Regions from separate parts of the Methyloceanibacter stevinii genome, predicted to be linked through region 2. Evidence: riboswitches for the same ligand, from Rfam matches in the RefSeq annotation. Region 2 holds a riboswitch; each other region holds the start of a gene.

Region 1 (9,844 bases), on a different contig from region 2:
GGCCGAAGTCGGTGCATCTCATCATCGTCGGCGGCAACGAGTCGAACGGCGCCGTCTAACGCCCTTCGTCACCGGGGACGCAGTCTCCAAGCTGTTGTCCCGCGCGAAGGATCTTCTCGACAAGGTTCAGATCGCCGGCGTTCGCATTCGCTTTCCCGAGGGACAGATCGACGGCGATGAGTCCCAGCCACCGGTAGACCTCGCGCACGTCACCGTCGAACGCCGAAAGCCTTTCCAGTTGATTGATGATCGTTCGGGTGTCGCCGCGAGCGATTGGCCCCGTGAGCGCGTGTGCCGGTCCGCTGCTGACGACATTGTCCAAAGTCTCACGCATCAGCGGCTCCAACACACGGACGGCCTGTTCTTGCGGCAGACCAGCTCCTTCCAAACATCGGACTCCGGCCTCGACCAGGGCTGACATGTAGTTGCAAACGATTATCGCGCCCGTGTGATAAAGGAGCTTTTCCGTCGCATCGATCTCGAAGCACCAACCACCAAGGGCGCCAAATGCTTCCTTGACCCAGATTTTTGCCTCTTCGTCACCCTCGAGGCCGACGGGCGTCCCTGCGAAGCTTTCCACGGCACGACCGGCACTGCGGAAAGACTTCAACGGATGAGCCGAACAACACAGCGATCCTCGCTTCCTCAAATCATCGAATATGTTCGACGGCAGGGCACCGCTGCAATGGACTGCTATGGAGTCCTTTGCGGCAATTTCAGTTTGCGCCAACGCCTTCGCCACGTCGGGCAGCGCATCGTCCCGGGTCGTCACCAAATTCACGTCGGCCTTGGTCAAGCTGGCCAACCGTGAGACCGGAACGCCGGCGCCGATGAAATCGACTGCCTCCCGAGCTCTGGAGGCAGTGGCATTGAAAACGCACTGAATATCGCAAATCTTCGCGTGCGAGAGGAGGTATCCGAGCGTCCGCCCGACCACGCCGCCGCCAATGATATTCAAGGTCTGGCTCATTCGCTTGTCCCTGACACATGTCCCTGAGGAAAGAGAGTATCCTCAGAAGCGCGGAAGATTACTGGCCGCAGAGTCTATATTGGCCAAAGCGCCTGCTTCACAGGATCTCTGGTCTGTGTGGCCAACAAGCGCCCACCGTCCCGGTGGGCAGCGGCCACGGCGGTTGTTGGGCCCGCAAGGCATGTGCCCGATCCATGTCCGATGAAGGCACCGATAAACACCCATTCTCAGTTAGTTATGCCTCATGACGACCGTTGATGCTCGCCTGTCGCTGGAAAAAGTTGGGGGAACTTGGCAGAAGGCCAACGCTCCATATGGCATACCGCACTATTTGGACACGCATGGCGCCGGCCCAAGATCTGGACGTGTGGCGAGCCAGTTGTCGGCTCCCCGGGCCACGGCATCGTACACGGCGCGGCCGAGCGCCTCTCCGACTTCCGTATGCAGACCCGCAAAGGCAACCGTCTCTCCATGGCCCTCCATTGGCGCGGCCAAGGCAATGCAGTCCGTGCCCGTCCCCGTCGCAACGCCTTCCGGCAGCGACCAGCGCGCCTCCATCACGGCGGCCGTTCGCGCTTGGGCGGCGATGGTCAACGCCTCCACGAGCGCTGCTTCGGTAAGCCCCGCGGACACACGCACGGCAATATTGATCGTCCCCAAGCGCGCAGGTCCCGGGGGCTGCCGGTAGGGTTGCCTGCAACCGACGCGCCGAATTGGAGAACCCGACCGTGGCCAAGCAATCTGCCGTGACCTCGCCGGCGCGTGTTTGAACCAGATCGAAGGATCGAACAGCGCGCGACGTTAGCAGAGCCGGCGCATCGGACAGTCCCGCCGTTGCGAGTGCGTGCTCCAACCACGCATTGGCGTCGATCCTTTTTGGCAGATCGTGATCGCGGACTTCGCGAAACACGATCCGATGCGCGGCTGCAAATCCCGGGCGATTGAGGGTCCAGCTCAGCACCCGATGGGGGCCGTCCAACTCGGCAATCAGCCATGGCGCATCATAGGTTACCTTCACGGCGCCGCCTCCGCGCGTGCGATCGGCTGGATGACCAGGCCCTCGGGGGTTTCGCTTCGCCAGGCGGTAATGCCGAAGACGTCGCGGAGGCGCGCGGGCGACAAAACGTCTCCCGGAGGCCCATCGGCCACCAGGCGGCCGGCGTCCAGCATGACAAGCCTTGTGCAGAACCGCGCCGCGATACCCAAATCGTGGAGCGAAGCCATCACGGCATGTCCCTGCCCGGCGAGCGCATGGAAGACCTCCATCGTCGCGATTTGGTGCGCGGGATCGAGACCGGCGATCGGCTCGTCGGCCAAGAGCAGCGGCGTCTCCTGCGCCAGGGCGCGGGCGAGAAGCACGCGCGCCTGTTCGCCGCCGGAAAGGCGGGTGGCAATGCGGTGACGAAATCCGTCCAGGTCCATTTGCGCAAGCGCGGCGGACACGGCACGCACATCTTCATGAGAGTCTGCGAACCAACGCGCTCCATGAGGGATGCGGCCGAGCGCGACCAGGGTCTCCACCGAAACCGGCCAGGCAATTTCGCGGGCTTGCGGCAGCCAGGCCGCGTGCCGCGACCGGGCCTCCGTCGGGAGCGCGGCAAGTGTCGATCGTCCCTCATGCGGCAAAAGACCGAGCGCGCCGCGCATCAACGTGGTTTTGCCGGCACCGTTCGGCCCCACGAGACCAACCACTTCGCCAGCCGCAACCGCTAGCGAGACGGCGTCGACGACCTTGCGGTCTCCGCGAAACACCGTCAGATATTCAAGGCCAAGGAGCATCAGGCCTGATCCCTCCTTGTCCGATAGACCAGATGCAAGAACAGGGGCGCTCCGACAATGGCCGTGAGTACGCCGAGCTTGAGGTCGCGCCCAGGCATGATCAGACGCGCGGCAATATCGGCGGCAAGCACCATGGCCGCGCCCCCAAGCGCCGAGGCGAGGAGAAGCCTTCCGGGCCGCGCACCAACGGCGCCGCGCAAGAGATGCGGCACCACCAGACCGACAAAACCGACCGTGCCGGCTACCGCCGTGGCGGCTCCCACCATCGCCGCCACACCAGCAACCAGTGTCACGCGTAGACGCACCAAACGCGTGCCAAGGGCTTCCGCGGCGTCCTCACCGAGCGTCAGCGTATCGAGCCCGCGCCCAAGCGGCAGCAGCAGGACCAAGCCGATCAGAATGAAGGGTAGCGCCAGCGCCACATGGGTGAAGGAACGGTCAGCAAGCGACCCCATCATCCAAAAGACAATCTCCGTGGCGGCGAAAGGATTGGGCGAGAGATTCAGCACGAGGGCCGTGAGAGCACCGGCCAGGGCAGAGATTGCTATGCCTGCCAGGATCAGCGTCAAGGACCCGCCGCGCAAGCCAGCAAGCGAAAACAGGAGCGTGACCGATATGCCCGCACCTGCCAGCGCGGAAAGCGGCAAGGCGAGCGCATAGGCCGCGGTCAGTCCGGTTTGAATGGCGATCACCGCACCGAGCGCCGCCGATCCGCTCACGCCGATCAGACCAGGTTCGGCGAGGGGGTTGCGCAAATAGCCCTGCATCGCCGCGCCGCATAGGCCAAGGCTTGCACCGACCATGACCCCCAGCAGCGCCCGCGGTAGCCGTATCTCCCGCATCACCAAAGAGAGCGGTCCGGAGTCTCCCCAGATCAGCGCGGAAAGGCTCAGCTGGACCGGAATTTTCGCCGGCCCGACGACCAGCGAAACCACGAAGAGCCCCAAGACCAATAGAACCAGCCCGATGATGAGCCCATGATAACGGATCACGGGGCCACCACGTCCTCTTGGCGCGCCTCCACAAGCTCTTTGATCGCGTTGAGGACATGCGGCGTTCCGCAAATCCAATCGCGATCGGTGAGCGGGCTGGTCGACGCGCGCTCGCGCAGTGCAAGAACTGCTGGATGGTGCAGGACTTCTTCCGACCGGGAAGCGCCCGGATAGGGCTGCGGAAGCACTACAACATCGGGGTCGAGAAGGACAAGCCGCTCAAGCGGCAGCAGTCCGCCAACGGGCAAGCCGGCTTCCTTAGCCACGTTGTCGAACCCCGCGGCATCGAGAATAGCCCCGGCCAAACTTTCCGGACCGGACGTATATCCGTTCGCAGAATAAATAGCGGCCCTTGGCCGTGTGGTGAGCGCATCTCTCAACGCCGCCAGATCTGCATCGAACTTGGCCACAAGTTCGGCCGCCGCCGCTTCGCGTCCGAGAAGCTTGCCCATCTCCGTCAATCGCTTGCGCACGTCGTCAAGCGAATAGGCCGGCGCCATCGTCACCACGGGAATGCCAAGCCGCCTCAACATTGCGACCGTTGCCGTGGAGGTAAACTGACCCGCGATCACGAGGTCTGGATCGAGAAGGAAGATTTCTTCGGCCAGGCCATGGTTGACGGGATAGCGCTCCGCCTCCTCCGCCATCGCCGAGGCCCGCTCGTCCCGAGCGAGATAAGACACCGAGACGAGTTGGTCCTCCTCAGCCAGAAGCATGGCCAGCTGATCGGTGCAGAGATTCATCGACACGACGCGTGCCGGTGCGGCGTGGCCCGTGGCGACAGGAGCAATTCCCAGAATTGCCCCTGCCAGGACAAGGCCACGCAGCACTGTCATCCTTAGAACGTTCCCTGCAGGCCGGCAAAGAACACGCGGCCACGCCCCGCGTATCCCAGCACCTCCGAATACCCCGTATCGAAGAGGTTATCGATACGCCCGGTGACGGTCACGTTCGGAAGCAGCTCATGCTGCGCCGTCAGATTCAGCAACGCATAGTCCTTGAGCTGGATCCGCTCCGGATTTGAGGGGTCCACGATACCCGCCGCGGTGTAGTCGAAGTCGAAATTGTCGGCCACGGCTCGCAGTTGTGCCCCAATCAGAGTTTTATCGTTCGGCAATTGGTAAAATGCACGGACACCAACCTCATTCCGCGGACGCCGCACCTCGATTTCGCCATCCGGATCGTGGGCATCGAGATAGGTGTAGTCCACACCGAGCCGGATGCCGTTATCCAAGCGCATCTCGGCCGAGACCTCGAGCCCCTGACGTTCGCTGGTGCCATCTTCATTGATCGGGGTAGACGCGAACGTCACCGGGTCATAAATCGTGGAAATTTCGTCGGTCAGGTCGGAATGGAAGTAGGTGACATCGAGGACCACCCGATCCTGCCAGAGACGCTGCTCAAGCCCGATATCGTAACCGATGCTCTCCTCGGGCGTCAGGTTTGGATTGCCGATGAACGTCGCCGGGTCGTAACCGAACTGCTCGTAGAACGTTGGGTTCTGCACGGCCGTGCCGGCGGACGTATGCAGCCGGCTGGTCTGGTTCGGCAGAAGATAGGACAAGCCTACGGACCATGTATCCGTGTCTTCGAAATCGTCATTCTCGTCGTGACGTCCCGTTGCCTGAATGGTGAGGTTATCGTCGAAGAAGCTGCCGCGATACTCCAACACATATCCATAGAGTTGACGCGACTCTTTCTGGAGCTGCGAGGGACTGTAGACGAGCTGAGCATCGTTATTCTTGAACGTCTCATACTCGCTTTCGATCTGGGTACTGACGAGATGATTCGCGCTCTCAACATCCGCATTATCGAGCGCCACTGTCCCCCGATAATGCAGCTGCTGCCGGGTCGATGTCGTGTCGAAGGTTTTTGCACCGTTGTCGATGTCGATGGTATCGATATCGGCGAGACCGAAGAAGAATTCGCTCCGGAAGCGCTTGTTCCAGGCGTCCATCGTTGCGTACGCGGACGCAAAGTTATTGGTGACGTCGGTCTCGAGGTTCGCATCGGTCACCAAGTCGGCAACCGTCGCCGCACCGTAGTTGAATTGATCGTACTCCGAATTGCGGTCGATCCGCCGAAAGGTCGTCCCGATTACAATATCGTCGTTTACGTCGAACTCGGCGCGCGCGTTGAGCGTGCCGATCGCGTTGCCATCGGCCCCGTCGCTCGGTCCACCGGAAAAATTGTAGCCATCCGTGTTCCGCTGCGCGCCGGAAACCGTCAGCCGCGCATAGTCGTTGGCGTAGTTGAGGGATAGATTCCCGCCGATGCTCTCTTCAGAGCCCAACTCGCCCTCGCCATACGCGTGAAAGCCCGGTTCCGTCGCGGTCTTGGTAATGACGTTGACCACACCGCCGATCGCGTTGGACCCAAAGATTGAGGATTGCGGTCCGCGGAGCACCTCGACGCGTTCAATGCCATCGGACAACATGTTCGCGAAGTCGTATTCGCCGCTCGTGGGATCGGCGACCTTGATGCCGTCGATCAGCACCAGCGTGTGGTTGCCCTCTGAGCCGCGAATGCGAACTTGTGTCAAGCCGCCGACGCCGCCCGTTTGACTGACCTCGACACCGGGCAGCGCCCGCAGCCCTTCCGACGTATGCCGAATCTGTTGCTCTTGCAGATCCTTCGACTCGACCACCGTGACCGAGCGGCCGTAGCGCTCGGCCTCGATCGGCGTCAGACCGCCGCCAACGATGATCGCGTCGAGCTGAAATGGCTCAAAATCTTGCGCCCTTGCGCTATCGGGCAGCGCAGCACCCGCGGCCAAAACGGTCGCACCAAAGGCCCATATAGAATGTCTCATCGAACACCCCCCCGTGTTCCGCGCAGCACTGAAGCCGCGCGGCAGACTATGTAAATGTCATTGGAGGGGGAGACCCCCAGCCGCAGACGGTTGCATTGCGCCACCACTACGGAGGAGTCCGCCGTTCACGCGCGCGCCGCACGGAAACCGGGTGTGCTGTCCTGGCCGGTCTCCTGACTTGCGTGTCGTTGCGAGCGCTGGCCTTCCCGAGATCCCTTCGGTCTCTCAGTGGCGTATTCAGCGCCGCTCTTCGCTTACAGTTGCGGGCGCAGTCGCGGATTCGGCGCAAAGTAGCGCCCCACCGCGTTCCCTTTTCATCGGACGGAGAACCGCCCGAACCAGAACGATTTTAATTTTCGATCAAAGACCTCAGGCTTGCCAAGAACAAAACTATCGTGTGGGTGATCTTCAGCGCACATGTTGCAAATTTGCAACGCTAAGGCCTGCGGGTTTTTCCTCTTTAGAAGCGTATGGACTGTGAGAAGGAGTAGCTCGAATTCGTCAGCCCCTTTGGAGCGGCGGGGAATCGCCCGGCGCCGCGCACCGCGGACATAGCGGCCCGATCCAACGCGGAATTTCCCGAGGACCGGGCCACAGACGCGCTCAAAAGCCGTCCGCTGGTGGCCACGCGCAAATGCACAATTGTCGTACCGTGCGCATTCCCGGCAGGCCTGCGCTTTCGCGCATTGATGCGGGCGCGGATGCGAGCCCCCCAGCTGGCGATGAGGCTGCGCGCGCTCGACTTGGAGACTGTTGCCGGCCGCGACCTGGTCTTGCTCCGGCCGGCGCTTTCGCTTTCTTGCTTGGCGCCAGCGGCGCGCTGGCTTTGACTGCCCCTGCCGGTCGCACTCTCTTTTGTGCTCTGTCCTGACGAGGATTTGCGCTTCGAGGGCGCCCCCGACGGCTCGTTTCGACTGGCGCTGCCAGCAGGCGTCGGCTCTGGTCTCGAAGCGCGTGTCTTGGGTTGCTTGTCTACGTGCTCTTGCGTCTTGCGTTCTGGCCGCTTCGCCGGGGGCTGCTTTGGTTGGGGCTCCGGGCCGCTGAGCTTCTTCTCCGGCGCGCTTCGCTTCTGTTCCGGCACGCTCGGTGTCTTGTCCGGCACGCTTGGCTCGGAGACTTTGCTCGGTGCCGGTAGAGGAACGGGCGCGGCCGTCTCCGTCTTCGGCGCCTCTAGCCGTTCTTGAGTATCGGAGGGCACCTCATTGGGCGCCTCACGTTCGGGCTCGGTATTCGTGTCCGCCTTCTCGGACGGGAGAGGTTCAGGCTCAGCGGTTTCAGCCGGTTCCGATGCGGCCGGGGGAGATTCAGGCTCAGAGGTTTCGGCCGGTTCCGTCTCGGCCGGCGGCACTTTACTCCGGCGTTCTACCTCCTGTTCGGAGCTGTCTTGCGGCTCTGGAACGGCCGCAGGCGGCTCCTCCACAACAGGTTCCGGAGGCTTCTCCCATTCGGCCACCATCCCCGACAGCGCGCTGGACGCCGCCGCGACCGATACGACGACGTCTCCGGCATCTCCCGCGGACTCATCGCTCGGCGCCTCGGAATAGAAGCCAAACACCACCAGATGCAGAACGACGGCGATGGCCACGAAGACCGTCGCCTCAAGCAGCCGCTTCATTTGCGAACCGTCACCAATTGGATGTCGCGCAGACCAAGCGCGGCGAGCTTCGGAAGCAGCGCTGCCAATTTCGATCCGTTGACAGACTTATCCGCTCGCAACACGGCGATGGGGCGCGTGTCATCGCTGCAAGGTCCACCGCACTGGTCGCGCAGTGCATCGTGCAGACCGGCCAGCACAGCCTCATAGCCCACCGCCTCGCGAAAGCCGAGCCGCCCATCGGCGCCGAGATAGAGCACAAGCGTGCCGTCGGCGAGATCCGTTTCGTCCGCGCTCGGAGCCGCAACTTCGAAGGGCGGCGGTGGCGCGATCTGGGCCGTGAGCAGGAAGAATATCAAGAGGAGAAAAACGACGTTGATCATCGGCAAGATGTTCTCCCGTCGCGCGCGGTGCGTAGCTTCTCGGAATCGCACCGCCCTACTCCAACAATACGAAGTTGGAGAATCCCCCTGCTTTGAGCAGTTCCATCGTCTCGATCACCCGTTGAAGCTCGGCATCGTCGCGGGCGCGCAAGATGATCGTGTCGCTGGGCTTCTCCGTCAGTGCTTGCAACCCCCCGACGATCTGGCCGGTTGAGACCGGTTCGCCATTCAGCCTGAGCGTGGTTGGGGCAATGTCCACCAGTCGCGGCGGCCCCCGATAGGCGCTTTGGCCGCCCCCAAGTTTGAGCGGCATGGCCATGTCGTGCCCGAACTGAGCCGCTAGCATGAAGAAGATGAGAAGCAAGAACACCACGTCGATCATCGGCGTCATGTTGGGAGATCGACGGCGTCTTGCTTCGCCGAACGAAAGCCTGGTCACGCCGCAACCTCTTCTTCGCCGCAGGCACTTTCGGCCTCCTGGTCCGGGGCGCGCAGGAGGATAACCGTCGCCGCCGTCCTCATGTCATGACGAACGGCGTCGACAATGCTCTCGAACCAGACCAGCGCGATCATGGCCACGATCGCGACGGCCATGCCTGCGGCCGTGGTCAGAAGCGCCTCCCATATACCCCCCGCCAAGACAGCTGGATCGGCCCGCGTACCGGCATCCTCAAGCGTCTGAAAGGCCTCGATCATGCCAAGGACGGTGCCGAGCAGTCCGAGAAGCGGTGCTAGCGTGGCGATCAGTTCCAGGACGCGGAGCCCACTTCTCGCGCTGGTGAGCAGCCGCGTGCCGACACGGTCCGTCTCAGCCTCGGCTGCCGGTCCATCCAATGCCGGATCCTCCGATGCATGCATGGCAGCCGCGGCGAGCCGTGCGCGAAGCGAGCGGCGTTTGTCCACGAGCGCCAGCGCCTGATCGTGGTCTCCATGACGCCAAAGTCCAGCCGCCCGCGCACTCAACCCGCCGCCGCTGAACGCCCCTTGCAGAAGGAAGCTCCAGACCTTCCACAAGATCAGCGCCACGGTCACGACCGAGAGAGCTGCAATGACCCAAAGTGCAGGCCCGCCCTTGTTGAGGAAATCGCTGAGAACCGTAACAGCGTGCTCAAGCGAGATATCGAGTCCCGGCAACATGCTATGCGCCCTCGCCGCAACGCGACTGGGTCGTCATGCGCGGCGTTCGCTCCAAGCGCCCCCTTCGAAGGGATGGGTAAAGGGAGCAAACGCAGCGTTGGGGTGTCGCTGCCGCACGGAAAGACGCAGCCATGGTCGGCCCTTTGATTGAGGACGAGGGCCGAACAGTCACATGGA
Region 2 (9,844 bases):
TGGTTTCGCCGAGCTTGTTGCCGTCCTCGTCGAAGACCTCGACAAGCTCATTGGGCGCCATATCTCCGTTGGAGAAGCCGATCTCGCCCTCGATCACGTCGCCACTGGCGTAGACCGAAGCGATGACCTTATGCGCAAGCGCAGAGTGAACCGGCATCAGGAAAAGTAGAATGAGCGCAAGGCGAAGGGACCTCATGACGAAACTCCTTCCGATGGGGACACCGTGAACCTCTCGAACAGTTCAGGCTTTACCTTTCGTGCAAGGTAGATGGCCGCGGCTGTGATCAGCGCTTCGATGATCATGATGGGGATGTGCGCGAAGAATGTGAGCTTGGCCGCCGCCAGAAATTCGTCCCCCGTGAGCGCCAACGAGAGAGCCACGCAGCCCGTCGTCAAGGCAATCGCAAGGCCCCCGCCGATACCGCCCCAGATTGCGGCGACGGTGGGAGAGCCCGACGCGATACCCCGCCGGCAGATGTAGTAGACGAGCACCGCGGGCAGGGCGATGTTGACGGTGTTGACGCCCAGCACAGTCAGCCCGCCGAACCCGAAGAAAACGGCTTGCAGCAGTAGGGCGACGAAAAGGGCCGGAAAGGCGGCCCAGCCGAGCACCAACCCGGCCAGACCGTTCATGATCAGATGGACGCTGGAGGGTCCGATTGGCACATGAACCAGGGACGCCACGAAAAACGTTGCGCTTAGAACCCCGGCGGCGGGCATCTTCTCCGCCGGCAGCGATTTCAGGCCCAACGCGATGCCGCCGGCAGCGAGAACCGCGCCGCCGATCAAGACTTCATTCGATAGAGCACCGTCGACAATGTGCATCTTTCCCTCCAGGTCCTAGGCTGGCCTATTTCACGTCGAAAGCGCGGACCCAGATGACCGCGTCTTGAGAAAGCTCCTTGCCCTCATGCTCCTTGGTGTTGCCCGAGCCGAGCGCGGCAAAGCCCCAGAAGCCGGCCTTCGGAATGCCGAAGGTGAAGTAGCCGTTGTCATCGCTGACGGCGACGAGCGCGCCGCCCGGCATCGGCGAAGCGGTCGGGTCTTTCGGCTTGTTCTCGTCCATGGACGGCTCGGCCGCCATGTACTCGACCTCGATCTCCGCGCCGGGTACGGGCTTGCCGTCGGCCATCACCCGGCCGGTGAAGGTCGAACCGGCCACGATGTTGGTGGGCTTGTTGAGGGGGATGATCTCGGTGGGTAGGCCCTGCGGCTCCATCCAATCCGTCGGGACTTCATTCAGGTTCAGATAGCTCTTTGCGATCTGCTGGATGTAGACGTCCTCGCTCTCCTCGTAATAGGGCGAGGGAACAGCGACGAGCACGTAGTCTCCCGATCGCTTGAGTGGGACGGAGGCATCGTAAGCCGTGGCAGTGTTCTCCGAGCCCTCGAACTTGATCTGCTTCAGCGTGTCCTTGAGGTCGATCTTCTTGCCGCGGTTGACGGCGTAGAAGTCGATGACCTCACCCATGTCCATCACGTGGCCGTTCTCGAAGGGGTGCCAGAAGATCAGCTTGACGGGCACGTCTCCCGCCTTGGTCAGATTGACCTCCGGCGTATAGACGAGCTGGAAATGGGCGGCCGCGGCGAGCGGCGCGAGAAGCGCGGCAACGCCAATGGCAGCGGATAGTCCGTTACGAAGTTTCATAGGTCGTCTCTCCCAAGTGACCCGCGCGGGACGAACCGCATCGGGCATGAGGAAAGGACGATCGGGGAAGTGGCGGTGTCATGAGCGGGAACGGAAGATAGGCCACCGGACACCCACTCAACCGCCAGACGCTCACCCCGGCGTCCGGTTACGGTTTAGGCACCGGGCAAAAGCCGGTGCCGGATGTCAGCGGCAGGTCTCCTGACTCACGGATCGTCGCGTCGGCCTTGCCTTCCCAGGGTTATGAAGTTCCCCAGTGGCGTCGTTCAGCCGTGCTCACCGTTCACAGTTGCGGGGGCAGCCACGGGATTGTCGTCTCGATGACGCGAGACAGGACGCACCGTGTTCCCTCTTAGTCTCGACCAGCAATGATCGAGAACCGTCGACCCCTAGAAAGGGCCGCAGATTCTCCACAGTGTCAATAGCGATACGGCGTTTGCTACTGCGACGGAATGTTTCTCGCCGCCAGCGACGGTCTGCGCGGAATGAAGTCGTCGTCTGTTTTCGGTGACGTGATGGTGGGCGGTACTGGACTTGAACCAGTGACCCCTGCGATGTGAACACAGTGCTCTACCAGCTGAGCTAACCGCCCGTGCGGGGCGCGTTAGGTCTTGATCGCGCCCGGCTCCGTTCGCGTCCTCGCCTCAAGTGATGAGGGGGTGCGACGGCAAGCGCGCATTTAGCGAACGGCCCCTCGCGAAGTCAAGCAGGCCGTCCCGCGAAACGGCGCAGATTTCCTAAAAAGTCTACTGGGCCGCCGCGTCTTCCGCCGGGGCCGGAGCCGGAGCGGGCGCCGGCTTCAGCATGCCCTTGACCTTGGTCATGGTGGTCTTGGCCTTGCCGTAATCCCCGTCGGTGCAGGCCGCGTCCGCCTCGTCGAGAAGCATGTTCACCTCTTCGACGTCGCCTTCGTCGAGCACCTTCGCGTTGACCGTCTGGTCCACGAGGCTTTCGGTTTCGGCAAGCTGGCTGACACAGTCTTCCCCTGCGTCTTGGGCGAAAGCGGTTCCGCTCATCATCAATGCGATGCAAGCGCTCATCACAATACGTCCGCGCATTCCAGTTCTCCTTGGAGCAAAAAGCTCAGTTCCCGTACCTAGCGCGCAATTGTGGCTGTTGGTTGCAGCCCATGGGGCGATTGAGGCGAAATTCCAGCGCGTCCACCCGGGCGCTATTAGGAACGGGTCGGGTCGTGGTCTGTCAAGCGTTTGAGCAGGATTTCGGCCTGGGATTCCAGGGCGTCGAAGCTGTCGATGGTAGCGCTAGGGTGAGGACCGTCCGGCGACGGAGGGGAATAGCCGAATGTCACCAGGATCGAGGGAATTCCGGCTCGGTGCGCGGCCTGGATGTCGACGGCGCTGTCGCCCACCATGACGGCGCGGGCCGGATTGCCGCCGCCGGCGGCAATGGCGCCCAGAAGGTGGCCCGGATGGGGCTTGGACGTCTCGAACGTATCGCGGCCCGCGATTGCTGCGAAATGATGGTCGAGCTCCAGCGCTTCGAGGAGAAGATTGGCCAGGCGCGCCCGCTTGTTGGTGCAGACGGCAAGGCGCGCGCCGCGGTCCGCGAGCCGCTCCAGCAGCGCGACGGCGCCGGGGAAGGGGCGGCTCTCCACCGCGATATTGGCCTCGTAGTGGATGAGGAAGTCCGCGAGGATCGCCTCCGTGCCGGTTTCGATGCCCAGCGCCTCGTAGATCATGGCCGGCGCGCCGCGCCCCACCGCCTCGCGGACGAGCGCGGGCTCCACGGTGCGGTGTCCATGCAGATTCAGGGCGTGGTTGAGGGCATTCGTAAGGTCCGGCGCGGTGTCGACCAGCGTGCCGTCGAGATCGAAAACAATTGTCGCACCCTCGAACATGGGCCTCTCTCACACGTGACTTGCCGTTGCGCAAGCGGCGGCGTAGAGAGCGGGCCATGCAACTCAAGACACCGACCCTCATCAAGGACCAATGCCTGATCGGCGGTGCCTGGACAGGCACGCCGGTGGACGACATCACCAATCCGGCGTCCGGCGCGGTCGTCGGCCGCGTGCCCAATCTCGGCGCGCACGAGACCCGCGAGGCCATCGAGGCCGCGGATCGCGCCTTTCGGGCCTGGAGCGGCTTGCTGGCGGGCGAGCGCGCGAAAGTCCTGCGCCGTTGGTATGAGCTCCAGCAGGAGCACGCAGAGGACCTCGCCCGTCTCATGACCGCCGAGCAGGGCAAGCCTTTGGCCGAGGCGCGCGCGGAGGTGGACTACGGGTCGTCCTTCACGGAGTTCTACGCGGAAGAGGCAAGGCGCGTGCTGGGCGAGATCATCCCGACGCCCAAGCACAGCGGCCGTGTGCTCGTCATGAAGCAGCCGGTCGGCGTGGTCGGGGCTATCACCCCGTGGAACTTTCCGTTCGCGATGATCACGCGCAAGATCTCGCCTGCGCTCGCCGCAGGGTGCACCGTGGTCGTGAAGCCGGCGCCCGAGACGCCGCTCACCGCGTTAGCCCTGGCGGAGCTGGCTTGCCAGGCCGGATTCCCGCCGGGCGTTCTCAATGTCATCACCGGCAATGCCGAGGCCATCGGCGGCGAACTGACCTCCAACCGGCTCGTGCGCATGATCACCTTCACCGGATCTACCGAGGTCGGGAAGCTCCTCATGCGCCAGAGCGCCGACACGGTGAAAAAGCTCTCCTTGGAGCTCGGCGGCAATGCGCCGTTCATCGTTTTCGACGACGCCGAACTCGATGCGGCTGTCGCCGGCGCGATCGCGTCGAAGTTCCGGAATTCGGGGCAAACATGCGTCAGCGCCAACCGAATTCTGGTTCAGAGCGGCATCTATGATCGCTTCGCGGAAAGGCTCACCGAGGCCGTTTCGGACCTCAAGGTGGGCGACGGCACCGAGCAGGGCGTGGCGCAAGGCCCGCTCATCAACGACGCCGGGCTCGAAAAGGTCGAGGCCCATGTGCGGGACGCGGTCGCCCATGGCGCCAAGGTTCTGACCGGCGGCGTGCGGCACGAGCTTGGGCGGACATTCTTTGCGCCCACCGTGTTGACCGACGTGACGCCGGAGATGCGCATCGCTCACGAAGAGACCTTCGGCCCGGTCGCGGCGCTGTTCCGCTTCCGCGACGATCAGGAGGCGATTGCGCTCGCGAACGACACGCCGTTCGGCCTTGCGGCGTATTTCTTCACGGAGAATATTTCGCGCGCCTGGCGGGTGGCCGAGGCGCTCGAATATGGCATGATCGGCGTCAACGAAGGGATGATCTCTTCGGCATTGGCGCCGTTCGGCGGCGTGAAGGAGTCGGGCCAGGGCCGCGAAGGCTCCCACCACGGCATCGAAGAATTCCTGGAGCTGAAATACGTCATGATGGGGGGCCTCGATAACGGGAGCCCCCGCTAGCGAGAGACTTCACGAGGGGGAGACCTGACGGCCGATGTCGGAAAGCGCAAGGACGATCGAAGGGTACAAGGCCGCCGCGGCGAGGGCGGCTATCGAGCTGGTGCAGCCCGGTATGCGGCTTGGGCTCGGCACGGGCTCCACGGCCGCGCCTTTCGTCGAAGAGGTCGGCGCGCGCGTGCGCGATGGTCTCAACGTCATTTGCGTGCCGACGTCGGAGGCGACTCGTGCCCATGCCGAGGCTTTGGGCATTCCGCTGACGACGTGGACGAAACCCCGCACCTCGATTCCGACGGTGCCGACGAGATCGACGATCAGCATCCGGCTGATCAAAGGCGGCGGCGGGGCTTTTGTTGCGGGAGAAGATCGTCGCGACGCGTCCGAGCGCATGGTCGTCATCGCGGACACCGGAAGCTTCGCGACGCTCGGGTCCCATCCGCTGCCGATCGAAGTGGTACGCTTCGGTTTGAAGGCGACCGTGCAGCTGATCCAGGCACTTTCCGCGGAGGCTGGGTGCGAGGGCGAGATCCGGCTCCGGCCCGGCGAGGGAGGCCGCCCCTTCGTTACCGATCAGGGCAATCTGATCGTGGACTGCGCATTTCCCAAAATCGCCGAGCCCGAGGTTCTGGCTTTCGCCCTGACGCGCGTGCCCGGCGTGGTCGAGCACGGTCTTTTTCTCGGACTTTGCGATATGGCAATTGTCGCAGGGGCAAATGGCGTACAAGTCCTGAAGCATCCGAGCGCATAAGGTCACAAGCGCCAAGTTGTCATCTGACAAAATCTCATCCGACCCGTCATCATCCGACGCATCATCTGAAAAAGTCATCCGGAGTACCGATCCAAAGTGTCTGACTACGACTACGATTTGTTTGTCATCGGGGCAGGGTCCGGCGGCGTTCGCGCGGCCAGGCTCGCGGCCCAGCTCGGCAAGCGCGTCGCCATCGCCGAGGAATACCGTGTCGGCGGTACCTGCGTCATTCGCGGCTGCGTGCCGAAGAAGCTGTTGGTCTACGGCAGCCGCTACGGCGCCGAAATCGAAGATGCCAAGCCATTCGGCTGGTCTTACAGCGACCTTGGGTTCGATTGGTCCACGCTGATCCACAACGTGCAGCGTGAGGTCGACCGGCTCAACGGCGTTTATACGCGCACCCTCGAGAACAACCGGGTCGAACGCTTCCTGGCGCGGGCGACGGTGGATGGGCCTCATAGCGTGCGTCTCGCCGATCGCGATGCGCCCGTGTCGGCCAAATACATCCTGGTTGCGACGGGATCGGCGCCGGCCTTTCCATCCATACCGGGTGCGGAGCATCTCATCAGCTCGAACGAGTGCTTCAAGTTCGAGGCGCTGCCGCAGAGCATTGTCATTCTGGGCGCGGGCTATATCGGCATGGAGTTCGCCTCGATCTTCGCCGGCTTCGGTGTCGACGTTACCGTGGTCCATCGCGGCGAACAGATCCTGCGCGGCTTCGACCACGATCTATGCGACATGGTCGCCGAGGCGCTGCGCGATCGCGGTGTCGACTTGCGGATGTGCACGAATATCACGTCGGTCGAGAAGGACGGCGAGGGATACCGGGTCGCGCTGACGGATGGCGATTGCCTTCATGCGTCGTCCGTCATGGCCGCGACCGGCCGCACACCGAACACCAAAGGACTGGGGCTCGAGGCCGCCGGCGTCGAGCTCGGCGACAACGGCAAAGTGGTCGTGAACGCCTACTCCAAGTCGTCCGTCGACAGCATCTATGCGGTGGGCGATGTCACGGATCGCGCCAATCTCACGCCGGTGGCGATCCGCGAGGGGACGGCCTTCGTCGAGACGGTGTTCGAAGACCGTCCCAAGGCGATGGACTACAGTTTCATCCCGACGGCGGTCTTCACCGAGCCGGAGATCGGAACCGTGGGCCTCACGGAAGAAGACGCGCGCAAGAACCATGCGGTCGATGTCTACAAGACGAGCTTCCGGCCCATGCGTGCCACCATCAGCGGGCGCGGCGAGCAGGTCTTCATGAAGCTGATCGTGGACGTCGAGACCGACAAGGTGCTCGGCCTGCACATGGTCGGACCCGACGCGGCCGAGATCGTTCAAATGGCGGCGATCCCCTTGCGGCTCGGTGCGACCAAGGCCGATTTCGACGCCACCATGGCGCTTCACCCCAGCATGGCGGAAGAGTTCGTAACCCTGCGGCAGAAGTGGGAGCCGCCAACACCGATCAAGGGATCAGATGCGGCGGCTTGAGGAAAAGATTGCGCTCGTAACGGGCGGAGGCGCAGGCATCGGCCGCGCCATCAGCGAGACCTTCGCGCGCGAAGGGGCGCATGTGATCGTTGCCGATATCGACGGCGATGCGGCCAAGGAGACGGCCGATCAAATCGTCAAGTCGAACGGTGCCGCCGAGGCGCAGGCGGTCGACATCACCGACACGGCCGAAGTGCAGGCGTGATGGCGACCATCAAGGACGCCCATGGTCGGCTGGATGTCCTCGTCAACAATGCGGGCGTCGGCGCGCGTGCGGACTTTCGTCATCTCACGGACGAGGATTGGGAGAAGGTCTGGTCCGTCAATCTCGATGGGACGGTGAAATGCGCGCGCGAGGCATTCGACTTGATGCGCGCGTCGGGCAAGGCTTCGATCGTCAATCTGTCTTCGGTGATGTCGGCCAAGCATACGCGGCAGATGGCGGTCTACTCGGCCACCAAGGGCGCGGTGTCGGCGTTGTCACGTAGTCTTGCGGTCGAATACGCCCCCTACGGCATTCGGGTGAACACCCTGCTGCCGGGCTATGTGGAGACGGCGCTGATCGGCCGCTATTTGAAGAACCCCGGTATCGCGAAGGCGCTCTTGACCCAGACGCCGCTCCGGCGGTTCGGGACGCCCGAGGACATCGCCAATGCCGCATTGTTCTTGGCTTCGGACGAGGCGGCGTACATCACGGGCGCCGCGCTCAACGTCGATGGCGGGATGCAGACGACGCTCTAGGTGGATAGACCAGTTGCACAGTCGCCAGGCAGGCGGACGCTCAGCCCCGTGTCGGTAAAATATGCTTCCTTCAATGCCGACGGAGCTTTTACTGTCTTGTCGCCTCTGAGCACAGAGAGCAGCGATTCCGGGTCCGCGGTGTTCCCCATCAATTCGTCGGAATCGGGCGGCGAGGCCGAGAGCACTTTCGCTCGATAGACTTCAACCTGCTTGATGCCGGACTCTATGGCGAAGCGGCATACGCCCCGGATGTACAGCTTGTTGAATTCGTTCTCTGCGGTTTGCTGAGCGGCATAGGCAATGTTGACGTACTGCCAGTAGAGCCCGTCACCGCGTTTCTGGCGTTTGCGATCAAGGGCCACAGCCTCTTCGATCAGCCGTTGCGCGAGCCAGTCGTCGTTGTGGTGTGTTGCAGCTTCGCGGAGGTCGTCCACGCAGACCGTGAGGTCGCCCCGTTGGGGAGGAAACTCTTCGTCTAGAGTGCTTCGCTGGAGGGTTGCATCTTCCATTTCTTCTTTGGTGAGTCTTATCCGGGGCGTTTCGAGATCCAACTCCGACGTCATGCATTGGCGTACACGTCGGCAAAGGTTTTGATAGCGGAGCCCCATCTGCGAGCCTCATCCTGATGCGAATCGTTCGTATCGTCGGAGGCTGCAACTAACAATTTGTAAAATCGATTAGTTGGGTCTTAGACAGTCCGCGTGTGACAATTTCCCCATACATTCCAGTACGTTATACCTTTGCTCGGATAACGTGTAGTTGTGTGTCTCCGCACTCTATATACACAGTACACGGACGATCTGAACCGGCGCTCAACGCCGGTGGCGGGATGCAGGCGACGCTCTAGCGAATGCGGCCGTGAAGGAATCCGGTCTTAGGCGTTCTCGCCTTCCAGGACAGCTTTGGTGCTGGCGCCGGGGAGGGCGGCGGTCTCCGCCACGAGTTCGTCGACAACGGCAATCAGGGCTTCGTGCTGGGACGCACCGGCGCTGGCCATCTCGTAGCATTTGAGCTGGCGATCCGCGCTGGTGCCGCGCTGCAGGATCGTACGGGCATGGGCGACTTCGCGCGTGCAGCCGAAATAGGCTGCATCCTCGGCAACGAGTTCGAACAGTTCCTCGATCAGATGCGAGAAGGGCACCATGCGCCGCGGCCGAAGGTCGACCATGCCTTCCTCGATGCCATAGCGCTGGGCGCGCCAGCGGTTCTCGCGGATGAGAAACGGCGGGTAGTGGCGCCAGCGTTGGTTCTGCCGTCGCAGCCGATACAGCAGGCGAAGGATGCACTGGAACAGGGCGGCGATGGCGATGGCGTCCTCGACCAACGGACAGACGTCGGTGACGCGCATCTCGAGAGTCGGGAAGCGTGCCGACGGGCGCAGGTCCCACCAGATCTTGGTGGCGTCCTCGATCAGGCCGGCGCTGACCATGAGCTCGATGGTGCGCTCGTACTCGCTATAGCTGGAGAACGTGTGCGGGATGCCCGTGCGCGGCAATTCGTCGAACACGGACAGCCGGTAGGATTTGAGGCCCGTCGCCTCGCCCTGCCAGAAAGGCGACGAGGTCGACAGCGCCAGGAGGTGCGGCAGGAAATAGGGGGCTTGGCTGAGGAGATCGATCCGAAGATCGTCGTCGTCGATGCCCACATGCACGTGCATGCCGCAGATCACCAGCCGGCGGACCACGTATTGAAGGTCCTGGGCGAGCAGGTTGTAGCGTTCCTTATTGGTGTGATGCTGACTATCCCAATGCGCGAAGGGGTGCGTCGAAGCGGCGATAGGGGCCAGCCCGAACTCAGCGGCGGTTGCGCCCACGGTCGAACGAAGTTCGACGAGCTGGTCACGTGCC
Region 3 (9,844 bases), on a different contig from region 2:
GTGGAGATCGGATTGTAGAACGCGATCACGAAACCGCCCGTGGCGGCGGCATCGAGGCGTCGTTCGATCAGCTCCCAGGGCTTGAGATTGTCCGACAGCGAGATGGCGCAGAAATCGTGTCCGAGCGGCGCCCCGGCGCGAGCGGCAACCGCGAGCATGGCTGTCACACCCGGCAGAATGCGCACATCGAGCGCACGCCAAGCCTCTGGTCCATCTTCGATCTCTCCGCACACCGCCGCAGCCATGGCGAACACGCCGGGATCGCCGCCCGAGACCATGGCTACATGTGCGCCCTCCGTCGCGTGGGCGAGGGCAGCTTGGGCCCGGTTGCCCTCGACGCGATTGCCGGACGGATTGCGGGCCTGTCCCTCGCGCATAGGAACACGGTCGAGATAGGGGCCGTAGCCGTAAAGCGCCTCGGCGCTCGCCAGCGCCTCCCGCGCTTCGGGGGTGACGAAGCGGTCGTCGCCGGGACCGAGCCCGACCACGGTCAAGCGTCCACTCATCGGCGCTCCTCCCAGCCGGGCACGAGCACGATGGCGAAATAGGGCGCGGTCACGTCGAGCTTGTCGGTGAGCTTCATCACGGCCGAGTTCGTCATCGTGCCGCGTTCCACATAGATGGCCCGGTCGAGGCATCCGGCCCGTTCGCAGGCGCGGCGGATTTTGGGCAGGTGCCGCCCGATTTTCATCACCACGGCAGCGTCGCTGTCGGCCAGGCGCCGTTCGAGTTCCACTTCGGGCAAGGTCCCCGGCAGCACGGTGAAGATGTCGTCGCCTTGGGTGATGGGCGCGGCGGCCGACGACCAGCAGCCCGACATGCCGGTGACGCCGGGGATCACCTCCGTCGGGTAGTGCTGGCTCAGCCGCACGTGGATATGCATGTACGAGCCGTAGAACAGCGGATCGCCTTCCGACAGGACAGCCACGTCCCGCCCGTCGTCGAGATAGGACGAGACCGCAGCAGCGGAGACGTCATAGAAGTCCGCGATGGCGTCGCGATAGGCGGTGTGCGCCTTGGGGATCTCGGTGGTGACGGGATAGAGCAGCGGCAGCTCTTCGGCGCCGTTAATGGCCTTCCACGATCCGCCGCGCATTGCTCTGATTGCCGGCCTCGCGAAATAGGCGACCACGTCTGCCGACTGAAGCGCCTTCAACGCCTTCACCGTCAGAAGTTCAGGATCGCCGGGCCCGACACCCACCCCGATCAAACGCCCGGTCATGCGGCTCATACGCCCATCCTCATATGCCTTCGCGCGCGAGCGCGTTCAGCGCCGCCGCTGTCATGGCGCTGCCGCCCATGCGGCCGCGCACGATAAGCCAGGGGACGCCGCCGGACCGTTCCGCCAGCGCGTCCTTTGATTCGGCCGCGCCCACAAAACCAACGGGCACGCCGAGAATGGCGGCGGGCTTCGGTCCTCCCGCTTCGATCATCTCCAGCAGATGGAACAGAGCCGTCGGCGCGTTGCCGATGGCCACGACCGCCCCCTCGAGCCGGTCGCGCCACAGTTCGAGCGCCGCCGCCGAGCGCGTCGTACCGAGCTTTTCGGCAAGAGCCGGCGTGCGCTCGTCCCGCAAGGTGCAGATCACGTCGTTGTCGGCTGGCAGGCGCGCCCGCGTGACGCCGTGCGCCACCATCTGCGCATCGCAAAAGATCGGCGCCCCGTCCCGCAGCGCCTGCCGTGCGGCGGGCACGAAGTCGTCGGAGAACTCGAAGAACTCGGCCGCATCGACACGGCCGCACGCATGGATCATGCGCACGGCAATATCGGCCTGCTCGGGTGTAAACCGAGACAGGTCGGACTCCTCGCGGATGATCGCGAAGGAGCGCTCGTAGATCGCCGTGCCGTCGCGAATATAGTCGTGGTCAAGCATTCTCGTTCTCCGCGGCGACCCGGCGCACAATCTGCTCGATCAGGTCATCCGTATACACATCATTTTCCGGCACATTGCGAACGGAATCGCCGTCGATGATGCGCGCGCCTTGCTCGGTGCCCATTATCGTCAGGGGGGCCGGTCTTGGACAGGCGCAGCCCTTGCTGCAACCGGAAATGTGAAGCGCGAAAGTGCCTTGCGGCAGACATTCGGCGATGCGCGCCGCGAGTTCGCGTGATGGGATATGCCCCGACCTGCAGGCCGGCGCGCCGCGCAGGCGGCAATGCGCCGCCGTGGATCGCGGGCGTCCACGATGAAACCGAGCGTGTCGGCGGCCGTCCCGAGCGCAAAGGCCGTCATCTCGCCGATGGGCCCGAGAAGAAGCGTGCGCTGCGGCGCCAGCGCCACCCAGTCCGCACCGTTCGCGCCGGCAATGCGGACGAGCGCGATGAGGTCGAGCGCCTGAGCCTGGCCGAAAGGAAGCGCCACGCCGATCGCGCATGCTCCGCCCGCCAGGCGGTGCAGACCGATGGTTTCGGTGGTCCGCGCAGCAGGCCGCTTGGGGGGCGTGTCGAGGTGATCTCCCGCTGCACGCAAGAACCGCTCAAGGCCCTCGCGCGCGATGACATCACGCGCCCGTGCATTGGCGCTGCTTGCCGCCAAGGCCGCGAGCAGATTGACGGCAACCGTGGCTGCATGTTCCGGCCGCGTGACGCCGAGCGGTGTGGCCGTCTCGCCGTCGCCTCCAAGGCCGACCAAAACTTTCGGTGCGGATGACGATGAGTTCAACAGCGTCAGGCGTACATCGGCGGCCAACCCATCCAGCGAGATCGGGCCGCCGTCGTCGATGACGACCGAGACCTTAGGCGCAAGCTTCAGTGGGCGCTCCGCGATCCCGTCGCGGATTTCAGAGGCGAGGTCTTGAGCGTTGAAGCCGGCCCGAGGGTGCGCGGGTAGCGGCGACCCGACCACGGGGACATGATCGTCGAACGGAATGCCGAGAGCTTCGACGGCTGCTGCAAAACGCGGCGCGGAAGTATCCGACAGCCCCCGCACCTGTAGGCTGCCCCGGGCCGTGATCTCCATGAGCCCGTTGCCGTGGGTCCGCGCGGCGGCGCAAAGGGCGGCGAAGCCGTCGATCAGCACCGGCCTCGACAGCACAATCCGCGCCAGCAGGCCGTCACCCGTTTCCATGGGTTCGGACAGGCGGGGGCATGCGCCTCTCGGCCATCGCGTCTCCCTATCGTCGATGTGGCGCTGCACGTCACTCATTGCGCTGCCTCCGAGACGCCCAAGAGGTCGTCTGTCAAAAGATCGTTCCGCTTCGGATGCCATAACCCCTTGCGGCGCGCATCGTCGAGGCGTTCGGCGATGGCGCGGGCGGCCGGCAGGTTTTCGCGGATCAGGAAATCCCGCACGTTGGGGTCAGCAAGATAGGCCGCGTGGATTGCATCGAACAAGCTATCGGAAACGGCGTCCGTGATCTCGGCGAAGTCCGCCAGCCGGTCGACTGTCTCCGCCAACTCCGCCGCGCCGCGCGCGCCATGGCGCATCATGCCTTCGATGAAGGACGGGCTGATCGCGCGTGCGCGAACAATCCGGGCCAAGGCCTGCGGCAGCGGACGTGCCCTGGGTGCGTCAGGGTTGGTCGTGTCGAGCACGACCAGGTCGGGACTAGCGCCGAGTGCGCGCGCCGCGGCGGCAAATCCGCCGAGATGGGCGACGTCTTCCGAGCCTTCGAGGATGTCCCGCGTCGGGTCGTCGCTCACATGCACGAGAAGGTCGGCCGCCGCCACGCGGTCGGCGAAGGCGCCGCGCCGGGGAGTGCCCATTCCCTCGGCGCCGCCATAGACGTGCGATGTGGCGGCGAGATAGGCCGCGCTCAAGGCGTCGTCCGACACGCTCTCGGCGCTCTCGGACCCGAGCAAGTCTTCGATCCCCGCGCCATAGGCCCCTGGCGCATTGCCGAAGATGCGCGCAGGCGCGGCGTTGCCTTCACCGGCGGCCGCAGCGGCCAGCGGGTTTTCCTCTGCATCTTCGTCGCGCGCGGCCACGAGTTTCACGGCGGCGTCCAAGAGGGCGATCTGCGCCGGGAAGAGGTCGCGAAACAGTCCCGAGATGCGGAAGGTCACGTCGACACGCGGCCGTCCCATCGCGGCTGGCGGCAGAACTTCGACGCCGGTGACGCGGCCGGTGGCGGGATCCCAGACCGGCCGGCAGCCCATCAGTGCAAGGCCTTGCGCGATCTCCTCGCCGCCGGTCCGCAATGTCGAACTGCCCCAAAGGTCGATCACAAGCGAGCGGGGCATTTCGCCGTGGTCCTGCATATACCCCCGAACGATCTCGCCGGCCGCCCGCGATCCTAGCTCCATGGCTGTGTGGGTGGGCAGAACGCGCGGATCGGCCGTATAGAGATTGCGCCCCGTCGGCAGCACGTCGCGGCGTCCCCGCGCCGGCGCACCGGCAGGCCCGGGCTTCACGCGCTTGCCGTCGAGTGCATCGAGCAGCGCGGCGCGCTCCGTCCCCGCGCAAGCCAGCCAATTGGAATCGTCCGTATGCGCATCGCGCCCGAACACGTGCAGCCCGTCCTTGACCGCAAGATCCTTCAGATCGCACAGCCAGGTATCGATCTTGCGCAAGGCCTCCTGCTCGCACTCACCCTGGGCAAGGCCGGCCTCGGCGGCGAGGCCCGTCTCTTTTGCCTTGTCCACGATGAGGAGAGCGAGTCGGTCGCGACGCCGCGTGTCGAGTCCGTCGGCAATCGCATATTCATCGACGAGTTGCTCCAGCTCGAGCGCCGCGCCGGACATCTCCGTGCCCGTGAGCGGAGGTGGCAGGTGGCCGATGGTCACGGCCGCGACGCGCCGCTTGGCCTGCGCCGCCTCGCCAGGATTGGAGACGATGAAGGGATAGAACACAGGCAAGGCGCCCAGCACGGCTTCCGGGAAGCAGGATGAGGTCAGCGCAACGGCGTGCCCGGGAAGCCACTCGAGCGTGCCGTGCGCGCCCAGATGCAGCGCCGCATGGGCGCCGATCTCATGCTGCAGCCATAGGCCGAAAGCGAGTAGCGCGTGGCGGGGCGGCAGCGCCGGATCGTGATAGTCCGCGCGCCGCTCCGTGGTCTTGCCCCGGTCGGGCGGAAGCGCGGCGACGACATTGCCGAACCGGGCCGCCTTGAAGCGGAAGGCGCCGTCGCGAAATCCGGGTCGTCTTCCGGCGCACCCCATGCCTCGCGCATGGTCGCGCCGACGCACTCTGGAAGCGCCGCGAGTAAGCGCTCGTAGTCCTCGAGGGTCAGGGCCAGCCCGGCAGCCGGATCGGTGAGACGGGCCAGAAGGGCGCGGGAGTCCTCCGGAATATTTTCAACCGTGTATCCAGCGTCCCCGAGATCCGATAGGCAGGCCAGCACGCTCGCGGGCACGTCGAGCCCCACGGCATAGGCGGCCCGTCCGCCGGCGCGGGATAGTCCGGCAGCACGATTGCCAGCTTGCGATCCGCGCGCGGCGTGTGCCGGAGACGGACGAGCTTCGCGATCTTGTCGGCGACGGCCTCGATGCGATTGGGTTCGGGCCTGCTGACGAAACCTTCAAAGCCGAGCGCATCGTCTCTGTCGCGCTTGTCCTTGAAGCCGAGCGTGCCGATCAGGACGCGCCCGTCGAGCTCCGGCAGCACCACGTGCATGGACAGGTCCGACGGTCCGAGACCGCGCGGGTTGGAGGCCCAAGCCTCGCGCCGCGTATTGGCGACGATCGCTTGCAGCACCGGTGCGTCGCATCCGTCGAACACACCATCGCCGGCGGCAAAGGCTGTCGTCGTCACGATCACCGAAGGGTCGAGCCGTTCGAAGGCGTCGCGCACGAAGGCGATCGCATCCGGCGCTTTCAGGCTGGGGACGAAGAGCGGGACGGGATTGAGCCCGCGCGCTTCCAGCGCACTGCAGAGCGCATCGATTGGCCCCGTGTCCGCGGCAAGCAGCGAGGCGCGATAGAAAAGAATCGGAACGACGGCGTCCCGCTCCCGGCCCGGCGTAAGTTGGGAATCGAGGCCGGTCACGCCTGTGCCGCGCCGGTAGGCGCCCATGCGCGGAAAGGTTTGCGGCGCCGGCGCTTCGATCGCGGCGCCGCCAAGACGGGCCAGCCGCCGCAACAGCGCGCGCAGGTTCGCCGAACCGCCCTCGCGGAAATAGGCCAGAAGAGTCTGCAGCTCGGCTTCGTCCAGCGTCGACTGCTCGAACAGGCGCGGGTCGTCCCGGTCCTCGCCCGGCAGGATGGCCAGGGCGATGCCGCGCTCGCGGGCGAGGGCGGACAGCCTCTCGACGCCGTAGCGCCACCAATCGAGCCCGCCCAAGAGCCGGACCACGATCACCTTGGCGTGCCGGGCGACGGTCTCGATCCACAGATCGGTGGACATGGGATGGCGCAGGTCGCGCAAATGCGCGAGCCGCACGGACGGCACCTGTTCGCGCTCGTGCGTATACGCGGCCGCGAGTCCCGAGAGGTCGCTGTCGGTGAAAGACAAGACCGCGATGTCGCCAGGCGTTTGGCCCAGGTCGATCGGCTCGGCGATGTCGTCGAGCGTCGCGCTGCTTGTCTGCAGGAGGTGCATCCGAGGGTCCTATCGGTTACCCGGCCAGGGCTTCGTGCCCGGCCAAAGATCTGGCCACCGCTTCGCGGTCGAGGCCTTTCAAGCCGATCACGACGACCTTGCCTTGGCGATCCTCGGCCTGGTCCCAGGGGCGGTCGAAATAGTGGGTCACGCGCGGACCCACCGCCTGGATCAGCAGCCGCATCGGTTTGCCCGTCACGGCGGCGAAGCCCTTCACGCGCAAGATATCATGTGCCTCGGCCAAATCGGCGATGCGCTTCGCGATGTCTGCGGGATCGGCGACCTCTGCGATCGGAACCACGAACGTATCGAAGTCGTCGTGGTCGTGGTCCTCTTCGCTGTCATGGTGGGTCATGCGGTTTTCGATGTCGTCCTCCGCGCCGATGCCGAGACCAAGCAGGGCCGTGGCGTCGACCTTCCCTTCCGACACGGTCACCACACCGATGCCGCGCGGGAGAGCGTCGGTCACCGTCTTCATAGCGCGCTGCAGCCCGTCCGTGTCGAGCAGATCGCGCTTGTTCAGGACAATCAGATCGGCACAGGCGATTTGATCCTCGAAGACCTCCTCAATGGGGTCGTCATGATCGAGCGCATCGTCGGCGGCGCGCTGTGCCGAGAGCGCTTCGATGTCGGCGGAGACCTGACCGTCAGCCAGCGCCGCCCCGTCAACGACCGCCACGACCCCGTCCACTGTGACGCGGTTCTTGATCGCCGGCCAGTGGAAGGCCTGGACCAGGGGCTTGGGCAGCGCGAGACCGGAAGTTTCGATGACGATGTGGTCGACCGGCGGCTCGGCCGCCAGGATCTCGTCGAGCGCGGGCACGAACTCGTCTGCAACCGTGCAGCACAGGCAGCCATTGGCCAGTTCGACGATGTTCTCCTCGCTGCAGTTCTCGTCGCCGCAGCCTTTGAGGATCTCGCCGTCAATACCGACGTCACCGAATTCGTTGACGATCACGGCCAGACGCCGCCCGCCCGTGTTGGCGAGCACGTGCCGGATGAGCGTGGTCTTTCCCGAGCCGAGAAAGCCGGTCACGATCGTGCAGGGAATGCGGGCGACAGAATTCATTCGAAATCCTCCGGAATGGGGCCGAGTACGAGGGGTGGAACACGGGCGACGAGGCCGCCCTTCAGGGCTTCGGGCCGGCCCCTCCAGGGCAAAAGTCCGTCATCGGACTCCGCGAGAAGCATCGCGCCGTCGATGAGAGCTGTCGCATCGTCCGGGGCGGTCAAGTCACCGAAGACATAAGTCCAGCTGTCTTTCTTCCGCATCGCGGCACTGAGCGAGCGGCGGCAATTGGCAAGGCATTCGACCTGGCGGACCGTAACACCCGTCCCGTGCGCGCCTCGGCGGTGGCCTCGGCGAGCAGGAGCCCCGCGCGTGGTCCATCGCCGACCTCGCCCGGCTTGCGGCAGGTCACGCAGACATAGACGGTCGGCCCTTCCGGGGCCTTGGCGGCAGTGCCCTTGGCGTCTAGGGGAGTTGTCACCCTGATAAATCCCTCGGCGATCTCAAGCGAAAGCCACAGCAGACAGGGTGCAAGTCGGCCCAGATTCGGGCCGGACGAAGATCCAACCGTCGCAGAGGCACCCCGCCCGGCTGACGACTAGATCGACGGCAGGTCTCCTGGCTTCGCGGGTCTCTCCCTTCGCCGCCTTCCCGGGTCGACCCCAGTGGCGATGGCTCGGGCGCCCAAGACCGGTATCGAAACCGTTCCGTGGGCTCGCCGCTTACAGTTGCGGGGGCAGCCGCGGATTTGGGACATCCCCATACCGCGTTCCCTGTTCGCTCGAAATGAGCAACCGTCGATCAGGCACATAAGGGCTCCGGGCGTGTGTTTGTCAATGCGGGCCTTGCCCCGCTCGCCCTTGCCTAGTTCACCCTTGGGTCGCCGTGTTGAGAAAAGCACGTAATACGAGTATTATGCCACCATAAACAACCTATGGAGGATGCCCGCATGCCCACCTACCGGAAGAGGAAGGGGAGCGATACCTGGCACTGGTGCAGGAACTGCTCGCAATGGCCGACAAGCGACTATGACGAGGTCACCACATCCGGCCGGCCAAAGTCGGGAGAGCTTCACAACGAGTGCCGGTCAAAGGAAAGAGACGGCGACTGCCGTCAATAGCCCCCCTAACTCAGCCGCCCTACCCCCACACGGCGTCACGAGCTTGGTTGCGGCGCATGCGAACGTCGCTATAGTCGGGGCGCCGATGGTTTCCGCATGAGGCGGATACAAGAAGGGAATACGGTGAGGGTCATTACCCAATTCCGTGGCTGCCCCCGCAACTGTAAGCGGAGAGCGCCCCTCCTCAGGCCACTGGAGCCACCGCTCCGGGAAGGTGGAGGGGATGCGCAGACCCGCGAAGCCAGGAAACCTGCCGCGGCGCAAACCTTGAACCGCGCCCTCGGGTGGAGGGCGCAAGGGGGATCATATGACCCGTTCTTCACTCCAGCGCACCGCGTTTTTGGCGCTCGCCGCGCTTGTGCTCACCGCAGCGCCGGCCTCGGCGCATCACGCGATGGGCGGCGTCTTGCCGTCGACCTTCGCCCAAGGCTTCCTTTCCGGCCTCGCTCACCCTGTGATCGGGCTTGACCATCTCGCCTTTCTCATCGCCGTGGGTGTTGCGGTTGGCGTCGGCGGTCTCAATCTCGGCCTGCCCGTTCTCTTCGTCGGGGCATCAGCCATCGGTGTCGGCATCCATGTCGGCGGGTTCCAGATGCCCGGCGCCGAACTGATCGTGGCTCTGTCCGTGGTAATTGCCGGCGTTGTGCTTGCCGGTGGCCGCGCCCTTCCGCTGGCCGCCTGGACGGTGCTGTTCGGCATTGCCGGCCTGGCTCATGGCTATGCCTATGGCGAGTCGATCTTCGGGGCGGAGTCGACGCCGCTTGTGGCCTATCTGCTCGGTCTCGTGATCATCCAGAGCGCGCTTAGCGTCGGTGTCGCCATGCTCTTCCGCATGCGCTCCCCGTCCGTCTCGGCCATTGCGCCCCGTCTGGCCGGCGCCGTGGTCGTCGGCATCGGTCTTGCGACGCTGCTCGGGCAGATCATCCCCAGCGCATAGCGGTTCAATGTCAGGTACCGATCTCGAGGACGAGGGGATCACCTTCGTCCTCGGGGGCGCCCGCTCCGGAAAGAGCCGTTTCGCCGAGAGCTTCGTCACCAGTCTGCCCCGCCCATGGGTCTATATCGCCACGGCCGAAGCGCATGACGACGAGATGGCGGTGCGTATCGCCGAGCACCGGGCCCAGCGTGAAGCCGGTTGGCAGACTCTCGAGGCGCCCCACGATCTGCACGACGCCATAGGCGCGGCACCCAAGGGAGCCGTCGTGCTGGTGGACTGTTTGACCTTGTGGCTCTCCA

What was found. Region 2 has a riboswitch for cobalamin ahead of AUC70_RS11825 (DUF4198 domain-containing protein). Riboswitches for the same ligand answer to the same signal wherever they lie in the genome.
Region 1: linked by a shared signal. The riboswitch ahead of AUC70_RS09180 (TonB-dependent receptor plug domain-containing protein) and the one ahead of AUC70_RS11825 (DUF4198 domain-containing protein) in region 2 are both predicted to bind cobalamin.
Region 3: linked by a shared signal. The riboswitch ahead of AUC70_RS05665 (DUF1636 family protein) and the one ahead of AUC70_RS11825 (DUF4198 domain-containing protein) in region 2 are both predicted to bind cobalamin.

Annotation. Positions count from the first base shown of each region.
Region 1 is NZ_LPWE01000011.1:494,877-504,720, reverse strand. It holds gene AUC70_RS09210 (LutC/YkgG family protein) at 1-59, shown strand, start outside; partial or broken gene AUC70_RS09205 (Rossmann-like and DUF2520 domain-containing protein) at 56-973, opposite strand; gene AUC70_RS18385 (adenosylcobinamide amidohydrolase) at 1,298-1,684, opposite strand; partial or broken gene AUC70_RS18850 (adenosylcobinamide amidohydrolase) at 1,674-1,988, opposite strand; gene AUC70_RS09195 (ABC transporter ATP-binding protein) at 1,985-2,749, opposite strand; gene AUC70_RS09190 (FecCD family ABC transporter permease) at 2,749-3,741, opposite strand; gene AUC70_RS09185 (ABC transporter substrate-binding protein) at 3,738-4,577, opposite strand; gene AUC70_RS09180 (TonB-dependent receptor plug domain-containing protein) at 4,580-6,553, opposite strand; cobalamin riboswitch at 6,700-6,911, opposite strand; gene tolA (cell envelope integrity protein TolA) at 7,014-8,168, opposite strand; gene AUC70_RS09170 (biopolymer transporter ExbD) at 8,165-8,581, opposite strand; gene AUC70_RS09165 (ExbD/TolR family protein) at 8,586-8,969, opposite strand; gene AUC70_RS09160 (MotA/TolQ/ExbB proton channel family protein) at 8,966-9,667, opposite strand.
Region 2 is NZ_LPWE01000012.1:454,391-464,234, reverse strand. It holds gene AUC70_RS11835 (transthyretin-like family protein) at 1-196, opposite strand, end outside; gene cbiM (cobalt transporter CbiM) at 193-825, opposite strand; gene AUC70_RS11825 (DUF4198 domain-containing protein) at 851-1,648, opposite strand; cobalamin riboswitch at 1,823-2,047, opposite strand; tRNA gene AUC70_RS11820 (tRNA-Val) at 2,165-2,240, opposite strand; gene AUC70_RS11815 (hypothetical protein) at 2,395-2,706, opposite strand; gene AUC70_RS11810 (HAD-IA family hydrolase) at 2,823-3,506, opposite strand; gene AUC70_RS11805 (NAD-dependent succinate-semialdehyde dehydrogenase) at 3,563-5,023, shown strand; gene rpiA (ribose 5-phosphate isomerase A) at 5,058-5,768, shown strand; gene gor (glutathione-disulfide reductase) at 5,865-7,256, shown strand; partial or broken gene AUC70_RS11790 (SDR family NAD(P)-dependent oxidoreductase) at 7,243-7,997, shown strand; gene AUC70_RS11785 (hypothetical protein) at 7,994-8,560, opposite strand; gene AUC70_RS11780 (carboxylate-amine ligase) at 8,872-9,844, opposite strand, start outside.
Region 3 is NZ_LPWE01000010.1:365,321-375,164, reverse strand. It holds gene AUC70_RS05695 (precorrin-3B C(17)-methyltransferase) at 1-506, opposite strand, end outside; gene AUC70_RS05690 (precorrin-2 C(20)-methyltransferase) at 503-1,222, opposite strand; gene AUC70_RS05685 (precorrin-8X methylmutase) at 1,242-1,874, opposite strand; gene AUC70_RS18315 (hypothetical protein) at 1,867-1,998, opposite strand; gene AUC70_RS05680 (precorrin-3B synthase) at 2,004-3,146, opposite strand; partial or broken gene cobN (cobaltochelatase subunit CobN) at 3,143-6,479, opposite strand; gene cobW (cobalamin biosynthesis protein CobW) at 6,496-7,548, opposite strand; gene AUC70_RS05665 (DUF1636 family protein) at 7,545-7,895, opposite strand; cobalamin riboswitch at 8,080-8,302, opposite strand; cobalamin riboswitch at 8,678-8,879, shown strand; gene AUC70_RS05660 (HupE/UreJ family protein) at 8,916-9,545, shown strand; gene cobU (bifunctional adenosylcobinamide kinase/adenosylcobinamide-phosphate guanylyltransferase) at 9,553-9,844, shown strand, end outside.